One region of the Dyella sp. 01N448 genome, then DNA from elsewhere that is predicted to be linked to it. Evidence: predicted binding sites of a transcription regulator. Region 1 holds the regulator's gene; the other holds the start of a gene.
What was found. Region 1 encodes FliA, which starts transcription of late flagellar genes. Its sites were predicted from a motif close to TAAAGTTTNNCNNNCNNNGGCCGATAA; they were not measured.

Region 1 (10,402 bases):
AGCAGGTTCAACGCCTGCACGTGACGGCCCGCCACCACCAGGCAAAGCGTCAGCGGCGTGGACATCAGCAGGCCCACCGGACCCCACAACCAGCTCCAGAAAATCGCGGCCACTACGACGGCGAGTGGCGACAGGCCCGTGGTGTGCCCGTACAGAAACGGCTCGATCAGCTGCGACACGATGATCTCGACCACCAGGTACAACATCACTGTCATCAGCAGCAGCGACCAGCCCGGCGCCACGGCGGCCGCGAACAAGCTCACCACGGCAGCCACCAGCCACACACCGATGTAAGGCACGAAGCGCATCACCGCCGTGAGCAGGCCCCACAGCAGGGCGCTGGGCACGCCGATGACGGCCAGGCCCAGCCAGATCGCCACGCCTACGCCAAAGTTGACCGAGAAAGTGGAGATGAAAAAGCGCGAGAGCCGCTCGCCTGCATCGTTGATCGCGGCCGTGGTGGCGCGCAGGTCCGCACCGCCGGCGAGACGGATGAAGCGGTCGCGCAGGGCTTCGTGTTCCAGCAGCACAAAAATCAGGACCACCAGCACGATGCCCGCCGTTTCCACCGGGACCCACGCGGTGGACAGCACCCGGGTGATCACCGACACCGGCGCACTAGGCAGCTTGGTCGCGGTTGATGCCGGCTTGGGCACGGCAGGCGCGTTGGTCAGATAAGGGGGCGCGGCCGCACCCGTGACAGGTGCCGACCCTTGGCCGGATTCGTCGATCACCTTGCCCAGTTCGCCACTGAGGAGATCCAGGCGTCCCACCGTTTGTTCGCGCAGCGACTGCACCTTGGTGTGAATGGTCGCCTCGTATTGCGGCAGGCTGCGCGCCACATGCACCACCTGCGTGCCCATCATCGCCGTCGTGCCGGTGACGATGACCACCAGCGCCAGCACCGCAATCATCACCGACATGCCGTGGCCCAGGCCGATGCGGCGATACAAGCGCACCCATGGCGCCATCAGCAGGCTGAGAAAGAGCGCCAGGATGATCGGCACCAGCACCTCACGCCCGAAGTACAGCAACGCCAGCACCGATGCCGCGGCGATGATGACCACGGCGCGCTGGCTCGCCGTCACGGCGGGCAAAGTGGGGTCTTGCGACGACATGGGCATCTCCTCTACACCGCGGCGTGTCCGGGACGACGACGTCGTCCCGGATAGCGCAAGGATAGCCTTGCCCGATGTCGGTTGGGTCAGGCCGCTTCTTGTTCCAGCGGCAAGCGGCACAGGCGGCGCACATCCAGCAAGGCTACGAAGCCGCCCTGTGATGGCAATACGCCGTGCACGGGATCGTCTTCACGCGCCATGGCGCCCGGCAGCGGCGGTGCGATATCGGCGGCTGCGGCGTCCAGCAGGTCGCCAACCGCGTCCACGCGAATGCCGACCAGATGCGGACCGTGCGAGAGCATCACCTGACGCACCTGGAATGGGTCGACACGCATTTCGTCGGGCAGCCCCAGGCGCCGGCGTCCATCGAGCACGGGCACAATGCGGCCGCGCAGGTGACGGATGCCCAGCACGTCGTGCGCCGAACCCGGCACCGGGGTCAGCTCGCCATCGCGCAACACTTCGCTCACCTGCGTCAGCGGCGCGGCATACAACTGCCCGCCGATGCGGAAGGACAGCCAGTGCTGGGCGTTCTGTACATGTTTCATGGCGATGGCTCCCCGACGGTGGAATGGGTGTTGGGTACTACCGGCTTGCAAATCACGGGCCATGCTCCGGCGCGGCCACGTGGGCCGATCCCACGGTGATCGCGCCCGCCGCGACGTTGGGCAGACTGGCGCGTGGCGTCACTTCCGGACCGGAGTCGACGTCCTCCGGCACGCTGCGCTGGGGCTTGGCGAGGATTACCTGGTTCACCGGAACTTCGTCGATCAACCGTGGCGCCACCACTTCCACCGTGGGCACGGCTGTGGCGGGCTTGGTGTTGGCGACCACGGCGGCGCTGGCCGGGGACGCGACAGAGGCTGCGGGAGCCGGGGCGCCCTGCCTGTCGGCGGTGAGCTGGCCTGCGCCTGGTGCATTGTTTTCCAATCGCTTGGGCTCGCCTTCTTCGCTGAGCACCACGATCAGCACGCGGCGATTGCGATTGCGACCGTCTTCCGTCGCGTTGTCGGCATTGGGGTGGTATTCGCCCCAGCCCATGATGCCCAGGCGGGTCGGATCCACGCCCTGCTCCGTGAACAGGCGCGCCACGCTCGCCGCGCGGGCGGCGGACAGCTCCCAGTTGGACGGATACATCGCGGTGTTGATCGGCCTGTCGTCGGTATAGCCCTCGATGCGCACCGTATTGGGGAATGGCTTGAGGATCGAGGCCATGCTGTTGAGCACTTCGTTGGCTTCCGGCGACAGTTTCGCCACGCCGCTGGGGAACAGGATGTCGGTACGCAGCTCCACTTCCAGCCACGAGGTGGTCTTGCGCACGATCACCATCTGCTTGTCGATCAAGGGCTGCAGCGCGCGCACCACCTGGTCGCGGATCACTTCGAGATTGCGCTTCTCCTCCACCGGCGAGGCGGCACGGGTATCCACGGCGCGCACCATCTGCGGACGTCCCGGAATGGGCACGCTTACCGGGATGGTCGCCGCGCCCGGCTGGCTCCCCGGCGAGGCAATCGCCGGATCGACATTGTGCGGCTGCGCACGCGTCTGCGGCATCGGCGCGATCACGTGGCTGGAGCCATTGAACGCCTCGATGATGGAGTTGGACATCACGCGGTACTTGCCTTCGTTCACCACCGAGACCGCGTACATCACCACGAAGAAGGCGAGCAGCAGCGTCATCAGGTCGGCGTAGGGAATGGCCCAGGCCTCGTGATTGACGTGGTCTTCGTGGTGTTTCTTCTTCCTGGCCACAACGCTGCGCCTCCGTTACGCCAGGTAACCCTGGAGCTTCGCTTCGATCTGGCGAGGGTTGGCGCCCTCGGCGATGGAGACGAGGCCTTCGATGAGGATTTCGCGCATCTGCGTCTGCTTGTGGATCAGCGCCTTCAGGCGCGCCGACATCGGCAGCATCCACAAGTTGGCCAGCGCCACGCCGTAGATCGTCGCCACGAACGCGGCGGCAATGCCGTGGCCCAGCTTGCTCGGATCGGCCAGATTCTGCATCACCGCCATCAGGCCCATCACCGCGCCGATGATGCCCATGGTCGGCGAGAAGATGCCTGCCTGCTCGAACACTTTCGCGCCGGCCAGATCATGGTGTTCGCGCGCGCCCACTTCGACTTCGAGCACGCCGCGGATGGCCTCGGGCTCGCTGCCGTCGACCAGCAGCTGCAGGCCTTTGCGCACGAAGGTGTCGTTTTCCGCGTCGATCTGCGGCTCCAGGCCCAGCAGGCCCTGGCGACGCGAAATTTCGCTCCAGCCCACGATGCGGCTGATCAGATCCGATGGCTGGTGCTGCGGCGGCTTGTACACCAGCGGGAACATCGACATCGCGTGCTTGAGCACCTTGCCGGAGTTCTGCACGAGCAGTGCCGCGATGGTGCCCATGAACACGATCACGAACGCCGCCGGATTCCACAGCGCTTCCACGCTGGAACCCTTGAGGATGGTGCCGACGATCACGACCACGAAGGCCAGGATCGTCCCGATGAGACTTACCAGATCCATGTCAGGTATTCACTCGGAGGGATGGGAGGAGTTGACCGTCGCTGCCGGACAAGCCGGCAAGATCCATCACCAGCGCAAGACGGCCGTCGCCGGTAACGGTGGCGCCCGCCACGGCGGGCACGCCTTCGAACAGGGGGCCGAGCGGTTTCACCATCACGTCTTCGCGGCCAAGCACTTCATGCACCAGGCAGCCCAGGCGCATATGGCCGATGTGCAGCACCACTACGTGGCGACCCGGCGCAGCGTCCACACCGATCCAGCCGCCAAGGTTGGCCAGCGCGAGCGCGCGGCCGCGATGCGAAGCCACCGCACGCCCGTCCAGTTGCTGTTGCTGCCCCGAGGCCAGTTCGAACACTTCATCGACATTGCTCAGCGGCAGCGCAAGCAGACGCGAGCCCACGCGCACCATCAGTACGCGCTGGATCGCCAGCGTCAGCGGCACGGCCAGCTCCAGCGTGCTGCCTTTGCCCAGCTGCGAGCGCACCGACAAGGTGCCGCCCAGCTCCACCACGCGCGTCTTCACCACGTCCATGCCCACGCCGCGACCGGAGATGTCGGAGACGGTGGCGGCCGTGCTGAAGCCAGGGCGGAAAATAATTTCGTAGCATTCGTTCTCGGTGAGGCGCGAAGCCTGCGCCTCATCCATCACCCCCTTCTCCACCGCCTTGCGGCGCAGGATCTCGGGATTCATGCCGCGCCCGTCGTCGGACACGGTGATCACGATGCGCTCACCGCGCTGGCTCGCGCCCAGCGTGACCTTGCCCTTGCGCGGCTTGCCGGCGCGTTCGCGTTCGTCCGGCATTTCCACGCCGTGATCGAGCGCGTTGCGGATCAGGTGCACCATCGGATCGGCGAGCGCTTCGACCAGGCTGCGATCGAGATCGGTGCCCTCGCCTTCCTGGATCAGTTCCACTTCCTTGCCGAGCTGGCGCGAAAGATCGCGCACGATGCGCGGAAAGCGCTGGAACAAGCGGCCCACCGGCTGCATGCGCATGCCGAGCACGGCGTTCTGCAAGGCATCGGCCACGCGATCGAGTTCGGTGGCGGCCAGCTCGAGCGTTTCATCGCCGGTCTTGGCCGCCAGGCTCAGCAGTCGGTTGCGCACCAGCACCAGCTCACCGGCGCGGTGCACCAGGGCGTCGAGGCGGGCGGTGTCCACGCGCACGGTGTTTTCGGGCGCCGGCGCCGCCTGCTTAGCCGGTGCGGCGGCGGGAGCAGGTGCGGGGGCAGGAGCGGATGCCGGCGCGCTCGCGCCCGGTAGTCCGCCCTTGCCGTGAAGATTGTCGAGCAGCGATTCGAACTCGTCGTCCGAGATCGTGCCTGCGGTTGACGATGCGACGGCCGCGTTCGTCGTCGCGCCAGGCTGGCCGCCCTTGCCATGCAGGTTGTCCAGCAAGGCTTCGAATTCGTCGTCGGAAATGCTGCCCGATTCGGCCACCGCCGCGGGCGCACCCGGTGCGCCGCTGTTCCCGTAGAGGCTGTCGAGCAGGGCCTCGAATTCGGAATCGTCGATCGTGCCGTCGCTCGGCGGCGGCGCTACCGGCGCGGCCACCGGCTTGGGCGCCGGTGCAGCGGCCTTGCCCGGCGTCAGGCGTTGCAGCAGGCCAGCGGGCGGCATCGCCATCGCCGTGCCGCCGGCCAGCGCCGCCATCATGTCGTTGAGCAGATCCAACGCTTCCAGCAGCGCATCCATGCGGCTGGCATCGAGCAGCAACTGCCCGTTGCGCGCCACGTTGAGCAGATCCTCGGCGTGATGGCACAGCTGCACCATCGGCTCGATCGCAAGAAAGCCCGCGCCGCCCTTCACCGTGTGGAACGCGCGGAACACCGCGTTCAACAGTTCGGCGTCGCGCGGCGAGGCCTCCAGCCCGATCAGCTGATCGCCCAGGCGCTGCACCAGTTCCCCGGCTTCCACCAGGAAATCGTCGCGCAACTCGTTGTCGAACGAGGGATCCATCGATCAGAAACCGAATTCGCTCAACAGACGATCCGCCTCATCCTGGCTGGTGACTTTGACCGGGCCGGCGGCGGCTTCGCCCGACGCCAGCGCGCCGGTGAGGCTCACCAGTTCCAGCAGCGAGTTCTCCACGCTGCCGATGAAATTCACCACCTTCTTGATGCGCTGACCCGAAAGGTCCTGCCACGACTGCGCGACCACGAAATCGGCGAGGCCATCGCGGCAAGCATGGGCGAACGCCTGCGACTGCGTCGCCAGCACATGCGCAACTTCGCCTTCAGTGGTGCCATCGATCACGGCACCGGCGTTCTCGGCCAGCGCGTCGGCCTGCGGACGCATGCGCTCGACGAAATCGAGCGAGCGATGCGCGGCCTGCGAGCTCATTTCCAGCACGTCTTCCAGGTGCTTGCGTGCATCGGCGACGCTGCCCGGCACGCCTTCCTGGGCGAGGTCGCCGCCGAGGCGGCGCACCGCATCGTGCAGATCGCGCGCAAGCAGGCCGAGTGCGCGGAACACGCGCTGTTCGCGCTCGCGCACCAGCGCGTCGAGGGCCTTTTCAAAGGCAGCACCATCAGCGCTGTTGAGCAGGTCATGCAGTTCAGGCGGCATCGCTTCGCCGGCCATCAGGGAAACTTGTGCGTTCATGCGGTGGCTCCGCTGGCGGCCAGACGTTCGAAGATCTTGCTCAGCTTTTCCTGCAGGGTCGCGGCGGTGAACGGCTTGACGATGTAGCCGTTCACGCCGGCCTGGGCGGCGGCAATGATCTGGTCGCGGTTGTTCTCGGCGGTCACCATGAGTACCGGCATGCCCTTCAGCGAGGGCTCGGCGCGGATCGCGCGCAACAGGTCGATGCCCGTCATGTTGGGCATGTTCCAGTCGGTCACGACCATGTCGAAGGCGTTGTTGCGCAACATGGTCAGGGCGTTCTCGCCATCGTCGGCCTCCTGGATCAGGCCGTTGCTGAAACCCAGCTCGACCAGCAGGTTGCGAACGATGCGCCGCATGGTGGAGAAGTCGTCCACCACGAGGATCTTCATATTCTTGTCCAAACGCTTTCTCCGCTGCGCGTAGATATGACTTGTGTTGAACAGGGACGAGGGACGAATTGCGCGGACGCAACGACCGAACGTCGGTTCGACCCTGATCGGCGCAGCGACCGTCCGGGCTCGCGCCCTTGTTACTCGCCCCTCGCCCCTTTACGTTTTCCAGCCTTCCTCTCCTGCCCCTCATGCCAACCGCTCATCCGCGCTCGCAAGCGCACGATGGCCTGGCCGTGGATCTGGCACACGCGCGATTCAGTCACGCCGAGCACCGCACCAATCTCCTTGAGGTTCAGTTCTTCCTCGTAGTACAGGGACATCACCAGCTGCTCGCGTTCGGGCAGGCCGCCGATGGCTTCCACCAGGGCCTCGCGCATGCCTTCGTGCTCGACACTGTCCGCCGGGCTCAGGCTGTCGCCGTCGGCCACGTCGAACGCTGCGCCACCATCCGCATCGTCCGGTGCGGAAAGGCTGAGCAGGCGTGCACTCGCCGCGTCGGCCAGCACCTGGTGATATTCCTCGGCGCCCATGCCCAGTCGCCGCATCACTTCGGCGTCATCGGCATCAGAACCGGTTTCGATTTCAATCTGACGAACAACCTCCGCCATTTCGCGCACTTTTCGATGCACCGACCGTGGGGTCCAGTCGGTGCGCCGCAATTCGTCGAGCATCGCGCCACGGATGCGGATACCCGCAAACGTCTCGAAGCTCGCATTCTTGCCGGTGGTGAAATTGCGCGCGGCCTCCAGCAAACCGATCATGCCGGCCTGAATCAGGTCGCTCACGTCCACGCTGGGCGGCAATCGACCCATCAGGTGATAGGCGATCCTTCGCACCAAGGGAGCGTGCTGGCGAACCAGTTCGTCGGCACTCTGCCGCGTCAGCTGCAGATATTCGGAAGCCACACTCATGTCACCACCCCGTTGCTACTGCGGCCTGCCTGCTGAAAAAGGCGATGCGATCCAGGCCCAGTCGCTCGGGTTCACCCCATGTATCGACCGCACCCGCCAATTGCTTGAATGCCAATCCCGACCGGCTCGACGGCCACAGGTCCACCACCGCGCTCTGGCGACGGATGGCCTGCTTGAGTCGTTCGTCATGCGGGACATGGCCCATGAATTCCAGCGCCACATCGAGGAAGCGATCGCAAACTCGTGCGAGTTTCTGATGCAGCTGCCTGGCTTCGCCCAGGTTGCGCACCATGTTCGCCACCATGCGGAAGCGGCGCACGCCAAAATCGCGGCTGAGTACCTTGAGCAAGGCATACGCATCGGTGAGCGAAGCTGGTTCGTCGCACACCACCACCACCACGTCATCGGCAGCGGCGGCGAACATCGCCACGTTGTCGGAAAGTCCTGCGGCGGTATCCACCACCAGGTAGTCCGGCGGTGTCACCAGATCGTCAAACGCGCGGATCACCGCCGCGTGCTCGCCCGCCCCCAGCTGCGCCAGTCGACGCGTGCCCGAACCGGCCGGTACCACCTTGAGGCCGTGCGGCGCGGTCATCAGCAGATCCTCGATCGAGCAGACGCCGTCGAGCAGGTGGCCGATATGACGCGTGGGCGTGAGGCCGAGCAGCACGTCGATATTGGCCAGGCTCATGTCCGCATCGAGCAGGATCACCTGGTGACCCTGCACGGCGAGCGCCATGCCCAGGTTCACCGATACCGTGGTCTTGCCCACGCCGCCCTTGCCGCCGGCCACCGCGATGGCGCGGCAACGCTTGCGCGGCGCAGAGCCGCTCAATCCATACGCCTGGTCCTGGACCGGCGCCTGTCGGCTATGTCGTTCGGTCAGCGCACGCAGCATGCTTTCCAACCCCATCGCCTGGTTCATTGCAAAGACACCGCTCATGCACTTGCCACCGCTAGTCCGAAGCGATCCGCCATCACCACGTCATCGGCCGGCGCCGTGCCCTTGAGCACTTGCGCGGCACGGCACACCAGCACCCGCGCATCGGCTGTGGCGATGTCTTCGGGCACGCGCTGTCCATCGGTGACGTAGTCGAGCGCGAGTCGGTGACGGATCAGCACCGACAGCGCGCCGCCGAGGCTGGGAGCCTCGTCGAGTTTGGTGAGAATGCAGGCGTGCGGCTTGACCGGCAGGTAGGCGCGCACCGCTTCGTCCAGCGACGAGGCATGTGCATTCGCCGCCATCACCAGGCAGGCGCGCAGATCGCCGCCGTTGCCCAGCACTTCCAGCTGTTCGGCCAGGCGCGGATCGCCGCCGGCCAGGCCGGCGGTATCCACCAGCACGGTGTGGTGGCCGCGCAGCAATTCCAGTACATGGCGCAGGCTGTCGGCGTCGTAGGCGGGATACACGCGCACGCCGAGCAGGCGGCCGTAATGTTCCAGCTGCGCCGCGGCGCCAATGCGGTAGTGATCGGTGCTGACCAGCGCGACCTGCGATGCGCCGTTGCGCATCACCGCACGCGCGGCGAGTTTCGCGATGGTGGTGGTCTTGCCCACGCCGGTGGGACCGACCAGCGCAGTCACGCCACGACGCTCCGAATGGTCGCGCGGGCTGATCGACAGGCTGCGGCTGAGCACGCCCAGCGGCAGATAGCGCGCCTGCTCGGCGTTGATCTCGACCGGCAACTCGCCGACCAGCTGACGGGCCACATCCGGTTCGATGCCGAGCCGCGTCATTTCGCGCAGCACGCGGGCGCGCATCGGCTGACGGCGTTCCAGGTCGTTCCAGATCAGGCTGGACAGCTGCGTTTCCAGCAGGTCGCGCAGGCTGCCCAGTTCGGCGCGTACGCGTGCGGTGTCCTGCATGGCGCGTTCGAGCAAGGGGTGAATCGAGGCGGTGACCTCGCCAGCCACATTGGCCTGCGCAGATTCCACCGATGCGGATTTTTCTTCCAGCGCCTTGGCCTGCGATGCGGCCGGCTTGCGGGCCCCCAGCGTTTCGATCGTCGGCTCCATGCGCGGCGCGGCGGTGGCGCGACGCGAGAGCGACACGGTCACGCCATCGTCCTCGTGACGGTTCGCCGTCGGCAGCGGCGGCGGCATGACGTCGGCACGGCGTGCAACGGAGGCTTCCACATCGCGGTGCGACGCGGCGGCAGCCGGTGCGCGGTTTTCCACTTCCAGCGGCGCACCGTGGCGCGCGGCTTCGCGCACCAGGGCTTCGTCGAAATCCACGGCAGCGATGATCTCGATGCCGTCGTCCATCCGGCGCGTGGACAGGATCACCGCATCCGGTCCCTGGTCTTCGCGCACTTCACGCATGGCCTGGCGCATATCCGGGGCCACGAAACGCTTGATCTTCATGCCTTGCTGCTCCGCGAAACAGGGACGAGGGACGAGCGGCGAACCTGCGCGGCCGTGCCTCGTGGCACGTACTGCCCATTCGCCAACGACTCGATGTTTGCGCCCTCGCTACTCATCCCTATTCCCTCTCTCGTCTGCTTGATTCAGCGACCCAATGCCTGCACCAAACGCACTCGGCGGTTGTCCGGCACCTCGTTGTAAGCCAGTACGTGCAGGTTCTGTGCCACATGGCGAGTGAAGCGTGCGAGCCACGGACGCAGCTGCGGCGCGACCAGCAAAACGGCCGGTTCGCCGCTCATTTCCTGCTTGCGCGCAGCGTCGGCAACGCCTTGTTGCAGGCGGTCGGCGAGGCCTGGCTCCACCGCGGCGCCCGCTACGCCGCCATTTGCGAGCGATCCCAGCAGGATCTGCTCCAGCTCCGGCGCCAGCGTGATGACCGGGATCTCGGTACCGAGCCCGGAGATCTCCTGGACGATCTGGCGACCGAGCGCCACGCGTACGGCA
Region 2 (10,402 bases), on a different contig from region 1:
GTGATAGTAGGGCAATTCTGTGACGCTGCGCACGCCAAGAGGCATATGACAAACAGAAAAGCCCCTCTTCTGCGTACGTCATCGAACCAGGTCCTGGCGACGCCACGGTCTTCACCATACGCTGCTGCAAAACGGCTCCCCACGGCCGTTCGCGAGAACGGGCCGACAGCTGTCCGAAAGAAAAGCTGTCGCGTCTTCGTCGTCGGCAGCGTCCTTGCTGCGGCCTTCGCCAGATGGCCGAGGTCGCGGCGGCGGCCTCGCTGATCCGGCCTTCCGTACAGTAACCGGGCGGCGTGGCAGCACCATGGAGAGCGCACTATCGCGGAGAGATTTGGGGCGTTTTTGCCGCCGCGCCCCTATACATGCGCAGTCATGAAATCGTCGCTTGCAGTCCCGCCGGGCACCCGGCAAGCTTCCTCGTTTCCCCAAACCGGAAGTGTCATGTCCTCACAAGAAAACATCCTCCAGATCATGCCCGCCACGGGTTGGGTTGCCGTGTTCGACGAAGACGGCGACGAGAGCGCCGAGGCGCTGGTGTGTTTCGCGCTGGTGGAGTCGGTGCGCAACGGCAGCACGCAGCGTGACGTGCGCCCGATGCTGGCCAACGGCAAGCAGGTGAGCTTTGCCGATGCGGCGCCCAATTTCCTGCGCGTCGAAGAACTCGAAACCTTCGAGGACGAAGGCGAGGAAGAGGAAGACGAGGAAGACGGCGAGGAGTAATCCTCTTCGGTTCACCCTGGAACGGCCGGCACTCGCCGGCCGTTTTCGTTTCAGGGCGCGACGTCGATCACCACTTTGCCGCGTGCCTCGCGCCGCTCGATCAGGGCATGGGCGTCGGCGACCGTGTCGAGGTTGAAGTGCCGTGGATCAACGAACGGTACGATCTTTCCCGTCTCGGCAAGGCGAGTGATCTCGCGCAGGATCCCGCCGTGATGCTCGCGGCCTTCGCCGCTCAGCAGCGGCAACAGCGTGAACACGCCCGAGTACGTGCCGGCCCGAAACGACAACGGCGCCAGCGCGTGCGTGCCCCAACCGAGCGCGCTCACCACATGGCCAAAGCGTTTGACAGCCTTGAACGAGGCATCCAGCCCCTCGCCGCCCACGGTGTCGTAGACCAGGTCAAAACCGCGGCCCTGGGCATGCTCGGCCACGTAGCGCTCCACCGGCGTGCCGCGTTCGATGGGCGTCGCCCCCCAGACGCGGATCTGCGCGGCCTTCGACGCCGAGTCAACGGCGGCCACTGTCGCACCGAATGCGCGCGCCAGCTGGATGACGGCATGGCCCACGCCGCCGGCGCCCTGCACGAGCACATGCTGCCCTGCTTTCAGCTGGGCGCGATCGATCAGACCTTCCCATGCGGTGATGAAGGCCAACGGCAAGGACGCCGCCTCGCGCATGGTGAAGTGGGCCGGCTTAGGCGCCAGCAGGCGCGCATCCACCGCGGCGTACTCGGCCAGCGAACCCTGCACGCCGCCCACGCCTCCCGTCATGCCATAGACCTCCTCGCCTGCGCGAAACGCGCTGACGCCCGGCCCGACACTCTCCACCACGCCCGCCATGTCGATTCCAAGGATCGCCGGCAGCGGGTGCCGCGCGTGCTCGGCCTTGCCGTCGCGGATCTTCAGGTCCAGCGGATTGACCGCACTGGCCAGGATACGCACCAACACCTGCCCCTCGCCGGGATTGGGCCGCGCGATGGCCGTGCGGCGGAAGGTTGGGCCGTGCTGCTCCAGCACAGCGGCCTGCATGGACGGGTTTGCATTCATGGCCAAGGCCTCTCGTTCGGATGCGTCCAAGCTACGCCAGTCCAAATTGCATGAAAACTAAATAAATCGCATGCTATCCATGCAACTTTGCATGGCACACTCAACGGGCGGGGAACACGACGATGGAGTGGAGCGACCTGCGCATTTTCCTCGCGATCGCCCGCGAGGGCACGTTGGGCGCCGCGGCGCGCACGCTGGGACAAACCCAGCCCACCATGGGCCGGCGCTTGCGCGCCCTGGAAGCGGCGATCGGCCAGACCCTGTTCCAGCGGACCAGCGATGGTTTTGTACTCACCGAGGAAGGCCTACTGGTATGCCGGCACGCCGAGCGCATGGAACAGGAAGTACTCAGTTTCCAGCGCGAACTGGCCGGCCAGCAGCAGGAGCTCGATGGCCTGCTGCGCATCACGTCTTCCGATTGGTTCGGCGCCCAGGTGTTGGCGCCCGTACTCGCCGAGTTCGCGCAGCAACATCCGCGCGTCACGGTGGAACTGCTCACGGACACCCGCCAGCTCAGCCTGGCGCGCCGCGAAGCGGATCTCGCCTTTCGCATCAAGCCATTCGACGAGCCCGACGTGGTCTCGCGAAAACTGTTGCGCATGCACTATGGCGTCTATCTGCACAAAGGCGCGCGCAAACCGAAAGTCGGCGACGGCAAGGGCGCATCTCTGATCACCATGGACCAGGCGTTCGGCGAGCTGCCCGACGTGAGCTGGCTGCGCGCACAGTTTCCCAACGCCAGCGTCGCCTTCCGCAGCAACGCCCGCGACGTGCACGCACGCCTGTGTGCCAGCGGCGCCGGCCTGGCGGTGTTGCCGCGGCCGCTGGGCGATGCCACGCCAGGCATCGAACGCCTGCCGATGAAAGAAGAACCACCCACGCGCGATACCTGGATCGGCTATCACCGCGATCTGCGGCGACTGGCACGATTGCGCGCCCTGCTCGATCTGGTCATCGATCGGCTGGCCAGCGATTAAGCCGGGCACGCCTCACGGCGAGTCGGCGTGAACCTCTGCAGCAGCACCTGCGTTGCCACCGGCGGCGCCCGTTCCCGATACGGCAATGATGGCCGGTTTCGCCGGCACGATGGATGCCATCGCGGGCAGCAACGCAGGCGCGTTGTGTTCGACGCCAGCGCTTTCCTGCGACAGCGAGGCGGCCTCCGCCTGCCGATTCATCACGATGATGCTGATGCGACGGTTGATCGGGTCGCCGGGGTTCACGCGATCGAATGGCACCGAGGCGGCCAGTCCGACCACGCGTGCGATTTTTTCTTCGCTGAGGCCGCCGGAGAGCAAGGCGCGCCGCGCCGCGTTGGCGCGATCGGCGGACAACTCCCAGTTGCTGTATTGATGATCGCTGCTGTACGGGGCGTCGTCGGTGTGACCGGAGAGGCTGATGCGATTGGGCACGCGATTGATGAAGCCGGCGAGCTCCTGCAGGATCGTCGTGGTGTAGGGCCGCAGTTGTGCGCTGCCCAGGTCGAACATCGGGCGATTCTGCTTGTCCACAATTTGCACGCGCAGACCTTCAGGCGTGATGTCGAGCAGCAACTGATCCTTGAACGGCGCCAGCGCCTGGCTCTTCTCGATCGCCGCCTCCAGCTGCTGCATCAACTCTTCCAGCCGCGCGCGTTCCTGCTTGCGCGCTTCCTTTTCGATTTCTTTGGGATCGGCGCTCGCCGCCGCTGCGCCCTGGCGATCCTTGCCTGGCCCATGCGGCAAATCCAGCGCACCACCGGCCTTGATCATGCTGGTGCTGGCGCCGCCCGGCCCCATCTGGCCCGGCGGGGCCATGGTGGCCGTGCCCTGCAGCATGCTGGGGTTCTTGAAGTATTCGGAGATGGCCGCGCGCTGCTCGCGCGTGCCCGCGCCGATCAGCCACATGACCAGAAAGAACGCCATCATCGCGGTGACAAAGTCGGCATAGGCGACCTTCCAGGCGCCACCATGATGGCCATGCCCGTGCCGCTTTTTGCGGCGTATGACGATCAGCGGTGGTTCGCCCTGCTCGCTCACGTGGCCGCCTTGGCGCGCGGCGACTTGAGATGTTCCTCCAGATCCTGGAAGCGCGGCCGGGTGTTGGTCGCCAGCGACTTGCGCGCAAACTCCACCGCCACCTTGGGGTTGTAGCCGCGCAGATTCGCCAGCAGTGCAATCTTCACGCACTCGAAGGCGCGGCCATCCTCCTGCACCCGGTTTTCCATCGCTGCGCCCAACGGGCCGATGAAGCCGTAGCAGAGCAGGATGCCAAGAAAGGTGCCGACCAGCGCGCCGGCGATATGCATGCCGATGCGCGAGGTGTCGCCATCGAGCTGTCCCATGGTGGTGACGATGCCCAGCACCGCCGCCACGATGCCAAAGCCGGGCAACGCATCGGCGAGCTTGGTCACCGCCAGCGCAGGCGCCACCGCTTCGTGATGATGGGTTTCCAGCTCCACTTCCAGCAATTGTTCGAGCTCATGCGGATTCATGCTGCCGCCCACCATCAGGCGCAGGCAATCGGTGGTGAACTCGATCAGGTGATGCTCGCGCTGCAGGCGCGGATAGGCGGAAAACAGCGGGCTCGCTTGCGGATCCTCGATGTGCTCCTCCACGCCGAGCAAGCCTTCTTTGCGGATCAGGCTGAACAGCTCGTAGAGCATCGACAGCAGATCCACATAGTCCTGCTTGTTGTACTTGGGCCCTTTCAGCAGCCCGCCCACATCACGCAATGCGGCCTTGACCACCTTGGACGAATTGGCCGAAAGAAACGCACCCAGCGCGCCGCCGCCGATGATCAGCAGCTCATACGGTTGCCATAAGGCAAGGATCTGGCCGTGCGACAGCACAAAGCCGCCGAGCACGCACGCGAGCACCACTACTGCACCGACCAGTACCAACATTTTCGCTCCGGGATACGGAGCCAATCACTCCGCGCTCACGTTTTATCGGCGCAGCTCCACGGAAGTTTAGAAAACGCTTTCATCCCATCGCCGCCCATGGGCGGTCTTCACGTCGACTTCCGCCTGCGCGCCCACCATGGCGAAACCTGGGCCACCGCGGATGGCCCTTGTGAAGTCGGCGTCGAGCAGACGCAGGGGCGTTTCGAAGATGAAACATGCTCAGGCCTCGATGCCAGGCATCGACACCTTCGTCTGATGGATTTACGCATCGCGATGATTTGTGATCCTGCCGATGAACTGACGTCCGCAGACCACGCGCGTCCACGACAACCATGCGAGGAGTAGCCATGAAGCGCACAAGCAAGCTCGCCATTGCGACCACCGCCGTCATGCTGGTGGTATTGGGTGGATCGGCCCTGTATGCGCAGGACAAGGCCAAAGCCGGCGTCAGCATCAAAGACAAGTACTCGCTCGTGTCGCCCAGCGGTGTCGCCTTCGCCGACTTCAAGGGCTATGAAGACTGGTCCGTGGTCTCCTCCGCACGTACCGACGAAGTGCTCAAGGTGATCGTCGCCAACCCGATCATGATCCAGGCCTACAAATCGGGCATCCCCGGCAATGGCAAACCCTTCCCCGAGGGTTCCAAGATCGCCAAGCTGCAGTGGAAGTTCAAGAAGAGCACCGAAGCCCCGTTTGCCGTGGACGTGCCAGACGTCTTCACCCAGGCTTTCGTCATCGAGAAAGACAGCAAGCGATTCCCCAAGAGCGCCGGCTGGGGCTATGCGCTGTTCGATTTCGACGCAACCACCAGCACCTTCACAGCCGACCCCACCGGTGTCTCCGATTGCGGCCACACCTGCCACGTAAAAGTGTCCGCCAAGGATCACATCTTCCATCCGTATCAGATGCGTTGAATCGCACCGGGGGCAGATAGAACCATGCAGCGCGCGTTGATGCGCGCTGCTGGGGTCACGCCATCGATTCCCCGAGCCTTCCTCAAACGGAAAGCGCCGCTTACGCTCGAAACGACCCACGCAACGCTTCGCGCATATATCGGACAAACGACGTTGTCTTGCGCAGCACGGCGCCTAGTGGATCATCAGACACGTAGGCTGTCCGAAAGAACTCCAGCAACGGGTCGCGCGAGATCACCAGCGCGACAATCAACTGCATTTCCAGCAGCGCGAGAAAAACGTCGATGCCAACGGAGTCGATACAGATCGCCGTGGGTACGGCTTCGGGGTGGCATAGGAGGGCCAACACCACGGCGGTAGTCGCCACGCCAATCAGCCATTTCCCTAGATCTTTGCGCCACTCGGCGGCCAGCGCTTCCGGGGTAAACCACGGCGGATCCAGCCAGGCCATATCCCTTCCCTGTTGGCAGCTAAGCGTGGGGCAAACGGCCCTCTCCCAGCGCCAGCATGGAGGCACTCGGCCGGCTACAAAAGGGGGCCGGGTCGTTTTGTATCCCAATGTATCGACAGGCTTGTCTGGTACACGAACTTTCAATTCCCCCGCGCCTCCACACAGAGCAGACACAGGGACATGGTCTTCTATGTGGGCACACCAACCCGCAGGGAGATGTTTCATGTCGGATCAGATCAATCAGCAGCGCCGGACCTTCCTGGGAGCAACGGCCATGGGACTTGCGATCGCCCCATTCGGCCTCGCGTCGCTCGCCAGTGCGCAGACGGCCAAACCGGCTGACACCACGGTCAAGCACAGCGTCACGGGCGGCCACACATCATTCAAGCCGCTGAAGCGCGTGAAGGCCGGCGTACTGGATGTGGCCTATGCGGAAGACGGCCCGGCCAACGGCAAGCCCGTGCTGCTCCTGCATGGCTGGCCATATGACATCTACAGCTTTGTCGATGTGGCGCCCATCCTCGCTGCCGCTGGTTATCGCGTGATCGTTCCCTACCTGCGCGGCTACGGTGACACGCATTTTCTCTCGGCGGACACCAAGCGCAATGGCCAGCAGGCCGCACTCGCCGTCGATGCCATCGCGCTGCTGGATGCGCTCAAGATCGACCAGGCCGTCGTCGCCGGTTTTGACTGGGGCGCCCGCACGGCGGACATCCTGGCTGCGCTGTGGCCGGCGCGCTGCAAGGCGCTGGTATCGGTCAGCGGTTATCTGATCGGCAGCCAGGAACTCAACCGCGCGCCGCTGCCGCCCAAGGCCGAGCTGCAGTGGTGGTATCAGTACTACTTCGCCACCGAGCGCGGCGAAGCCGGCTACGCCAAGTACACGCACGATTTCGCCCGCCTCATCTGGCAACAGGCATCGCCGCAATGGGCGTTCGACGATGCGACTTTCGCGCGCTCGGCCACGGCGTTCGACAATCCCGACCAGGTGGCCGTGGCCATCCACAACTACCGCTGGCGTCTGGGCCTGGCCGAAGGTGAGGCGCAGTATGACGCGGTGGAAAAGAAACTCGCCGCGCTGCCCACCATCGGCGTGCCGACGATCACGCTGGAAGGCGACGCCAACGGCGCACCGCACCCTGACCCGAGCGCGTACGCCAAGAAGTTCACAGGCAAGTACGAGCACCGCCTAGTCACCGGCGGTATCGGCCACAACCTGCCACAGGAAGCACCCGAAGCATTCGCCAAGGCCGTGATCGACGCCGATCATCTGTAAGCCATCGCCAAGGAGCGAGCCATGCCTGAGATCATCGCGTCCACCTTCGTGCTGGCCGTCAACGATCTGGAGATATCGCGACGTTTCTACATCGACAAGCTGGGCTTCGAAGAAAGCCTGCGCGTCGATGGCTGGTCCTTCCTGCAACGCGGCGCCTGCCGCCTGCGCATCGGCGATTGCCCGGACGCACAACCTATCTCGCAGTGCCAGGATCACTCCTGGTTTGCCTATCTGCACGTGAGCGATGCCACCGCCCTTTATCGGGAAGTGCTGTCGAAGCACGTGCCGATCTGGCATGCGCTGGACGACAAGCCATGGGGCATGCGCGAGTTCGCTATCGTGACGCCCGATGGTCACCGCATCGTATTCGGTGAACCAGTTCGCTGAGTGCTCGCACGCTAAGCGACAGCGCGGCGGCCGGCTGGATCGCATTCATCCCATGAGGATCTCGCCGCTCTGGTTGTCAGTCGGCTTACTGCGGAAACAGCAAGGTCACTACTGCGCGATAACCCCAGCCGTGCGGACTGGCGGCGCTGCTGGCCACCCAGTAGCGCACGCCGCCGGTAAAGCTCACCGGCAGCCTGCCCATCCTGGTCAGCTTGGCCACCGTGAAGTTCAGCGGCACCGCGGCTTGATGCGCGTGCCAGTCATAGGTGGACTCGGCATTTACGCCGTAGGTCCAGGCGGTAGGCGTGGTGTAGGACAGGAACGGCTGGAAGAACAGGCTGCTCAACGGAGCGCGGTCGCGATTGTTTTTCACACTGGCAATCGACCAGATCTGGTTGGTCAAAAAGCCGTATGTGAAACCTTTGGACTGCTTGAGCAGCACCAGCGTGGGTCCAAGTCCCCACTTCTTCGCACCCAGGAGATCATCCGTGGCCGTGGGCAACAGGAAGGCGGGACCGGCGCCCCAGATGATGCCGCCGGCGCCCGGTGCTTTAGGCGAAAAAAACAGACTCTGCGTGATATCGCCAATGCCCGACTGACTGCCGGCGCCAGGCGAGATGTCGGCCTGACTGGTCACCGGAAGTATCGTGCGGGAGATCATGTTCCAGTCGTCGCTGATGGAAATCGGCACCACCGGCTGGATGTTCATGGTCAGTCGGTGACCGCGTTCATCGGGTCCGATCTTGCTGTCGTAGTTGAACTGAAACGGCGCACTGATCAGCGACGCCACGGGGTTCGACAATTTCTTGGCCAGGTCGGCTGAGTCATTGCCCGCTGCCTCGTCCGAAGCAGACCGCGCGTGTGCGGCGAAGGAAAGCAGCGCAAGCGCCAACGAGAGATGTCGATATCGCAAGGCGCTCTCCGTCTTTGGTCCCTGTAGCCGGTACTTTCCTTTGCAGCCAGCAAGAAGTACATGCGGGGAAATACGGGATGAAACCAGGTGTTTCTACCTAGTGCGCGATCAGGCTGATCCACACCTTGCGTACACTCAAGCGCCGCAGCAACTGTCAAGTTCGAGGAGACTTCGCATGTCCAACACGCCACCCGATGGTCTACCGCGCTACCGCCTGCTCACCGGCAAGGATGACGCCGCGTTCTGCCAGCGGGTCTCCGAGGCGCTGGCGCTGGGCTACGAACTCTACGGGTCGCCCGCGGCCACCTTCAACGGCGAACATGTAGTGGTTGCCCAGGCCATACTCTGGCCCGGGCACGACTAGCGGCATGTCGCGCCTATGCGTCAAAAAAAAAGGGGCGGTCGCTTGGACCGCCCCTTCCATCACTCATTGATTACTGCACGCGCCGAGGCAGGGTCCACTCCGCTCGCGGGAAGTGGCAGGTGTAGCCGTTGGGAATGCGTTCCAGATAGTCCTGGTGCTCCGGCTCGGCCTCCCAGAACGGACCGGCCGGCGTGACTTCGGTGACCACCTTGCCGGGCCACAGACCCGAGGCGTCGACATCGGCGATGGTGTCTTCCGCGACCTTCTTTTGCTCGTCGCTGAGATAGAAGATCGCCGAGCGGTAGCTCATGCCCACGTCATTGCCCTGGCGGTTCCTGGTGCTGGGGTCGTGGATCTGGAAGAAGAATTCCAGAATCTGGCGATAGCTGATCACGCCGGGATCAAACACGATCTCCAGCGCCTCGGCGTGCGTGCCGTGATTGCGGTAAGTAGCGTTGGGCACATCGCCACCGGAATAGCCCACGCGCGTGGACAACACGCCCGGGTAACGCCGCAGCAAATCCTGCATGCCCCAGAAGCAGCCGCCAGCCAGGATCGCCGTTTCGGTTTTCGTGCTCATGTGTTGGTCCTTCCCATAGGTGACAGTGGTGCGCGGCGGGGCTGGCATGCCGTCGACAGACCCAGGTGCTTAGTGCCAGAAACTCCCCAACGCAGCTGACCTCCAATGTGGTGTTTGCCGCCGACGTTCTCAAGCGAGACGGCCGCGGACCTACTCTCGGCGATGAGGTCCAAGGCGGCGATGGGCCTGGGCGCCACTCAGCCACCATGAGCCGCGGGTAGTCCCATCCCTACGACACCCGTCCTGTGCCACATGGGGAATGGCGCATTGCGCGTGATGGGCGCACTGTGCACCCCGCTTCAGCAGATGCTCGCTCAGGCCAAAGACCCGATGGTGTCGACGGTCAAGCCGATGAGCCCGTTCTACGTTCAGCACGCCGGAAGGCGCACTGACGCCCGGCCGCGACATCGCACATGCTTATAACCCGGGGGTTGGGCATGTGCGATTGCCGCGGCGCTGCCGGGATACCGCCCCATTGAGCCGCGCTCGCAGATGGCATGAGACGCACCATCTCGGCACGCCATCGCCAGACCTGAGATAATGGTTGATTGCCCCTAAGCGCGCGGCTTCTCTATGCACATCGGCATCGACTTCGGCACCAGCTATTCGGCGGCCGCCGCCATCATCGGCGGCGAACTCACGCTCGTGCGCTTCGGCGCCGCCGAGCAGTTCCGCACGGCCGTGTATTTCCCCGAACTGGTGCCTGACCCGAACGACTTCGAGCTCACGCCCGAGCTGGAAGCGCAGATGGAAGCCCATATGCGCTCGGCCCGACTCGATCTGCGCCGACTCGCTGCGGCAGGCAACGAGGCGGCCCGCTCGGACGCCGACCTGCGCCGCGATGCCTTGCGCGTGGTCCGCCGCCAA

Region 2: a site for FliA is predicted at 4,693-4,719, ahead of motA (flagellar motor stator protein MotA). Genes of this name have one in related genera too.

Annotation. Positions count from the first base shown of each region.
Region 1 covers NZ_JBFTQX010000011.1:46,064-56,465, forward strand. Annotated here, with positions in the region: gene AC1DKY_RS16840 (AI-2E family transporter) at 1-1,118, opposite strand, end outside; gene AC1DKY_RS16845 (chemotaxis protein CheW) at 1,205-1,666, opposite strand; gene motD (flagellar motor protein MotD) at 1,719-2,870, opposite strand; gene AC1DKY_RS16855 (flagellar motor protein) at 2,886-3,626, opposite strand; gene AC1DKY_RS16860 (chemotaxis protein CheA) at 3,628-5,583, opposite strand; gene AC1DKY_RS16865 (protein phosphatase CheZ) at 5,587-6,228, opposite strand; gene cheY (chemotaxis response regulator CheY) at 6,225-6,632, opposite strand; gene AC1DKY_RS16875 (RNA polymerase sigma factor FliA) at 6,761-7,534, opposite strand; gene AC1DKY_RS16880 (nucleotide-binding protein) at 7,536-8,477, opposite strand; gene flhF (flagellar biosynthesis GTPase FlhF) at 8,474-9,898, opposite strand; gene flhA (flagellar biosynthesis protein FlhA) at 10,042-10,402, opposite strand, start outside.
Region 2 covers NZ_JBFTQX010000003.1:465,456-475,857, reverse strand. Annotated here, with positions in the region: gene AC1DKY_RS06240 (hypothetical protein) at 442-720, shown strand; gene AC1DKY_RS06235 (zinc-dependent alcohol dehydrogenase family protein) at 771-1,766, opposite strand; gene AC1DKY_RS06230 (LysR family transcriptional regulator) at 1,889-2,743, shown strand; gene motB (flagellar motor protein MotB) at 2,756-3,784, opposite strand; gene motA (flagellar motor stator protein MotA) at 3,781-4,650, opposite strand; gene AC1DKY_RS06215 (cytochrome P460 family protein) at 4,998-5,564, shown strand; gene AC1DKY_RS06210 (hypothetical protein) at 5,665-6,015, opposite strand; gene AC1DKY_RS06205 (alpha/beta fold hydrolase) at 6,239-7,291, shown strand; gene AC1DKY_RS06200 (bleomycin resistance protein) at 7,313-7,678, shown strand; gene AC1DKY_RS06195 (transporter) at 7,764-8,591, opposite strand; gene AC1DKY_RS06190 (DUF1737 domain-containing protein) at 8,767-8,955, shown strand; gene msrA (peptide-methionine (S)-S-oxide reductase MsrA) at 9,026-9,535, opposite strand; gene AC1DKY_RS06180 (Hsp70 family protein) at 10,109-10,402, shown strand, end outside.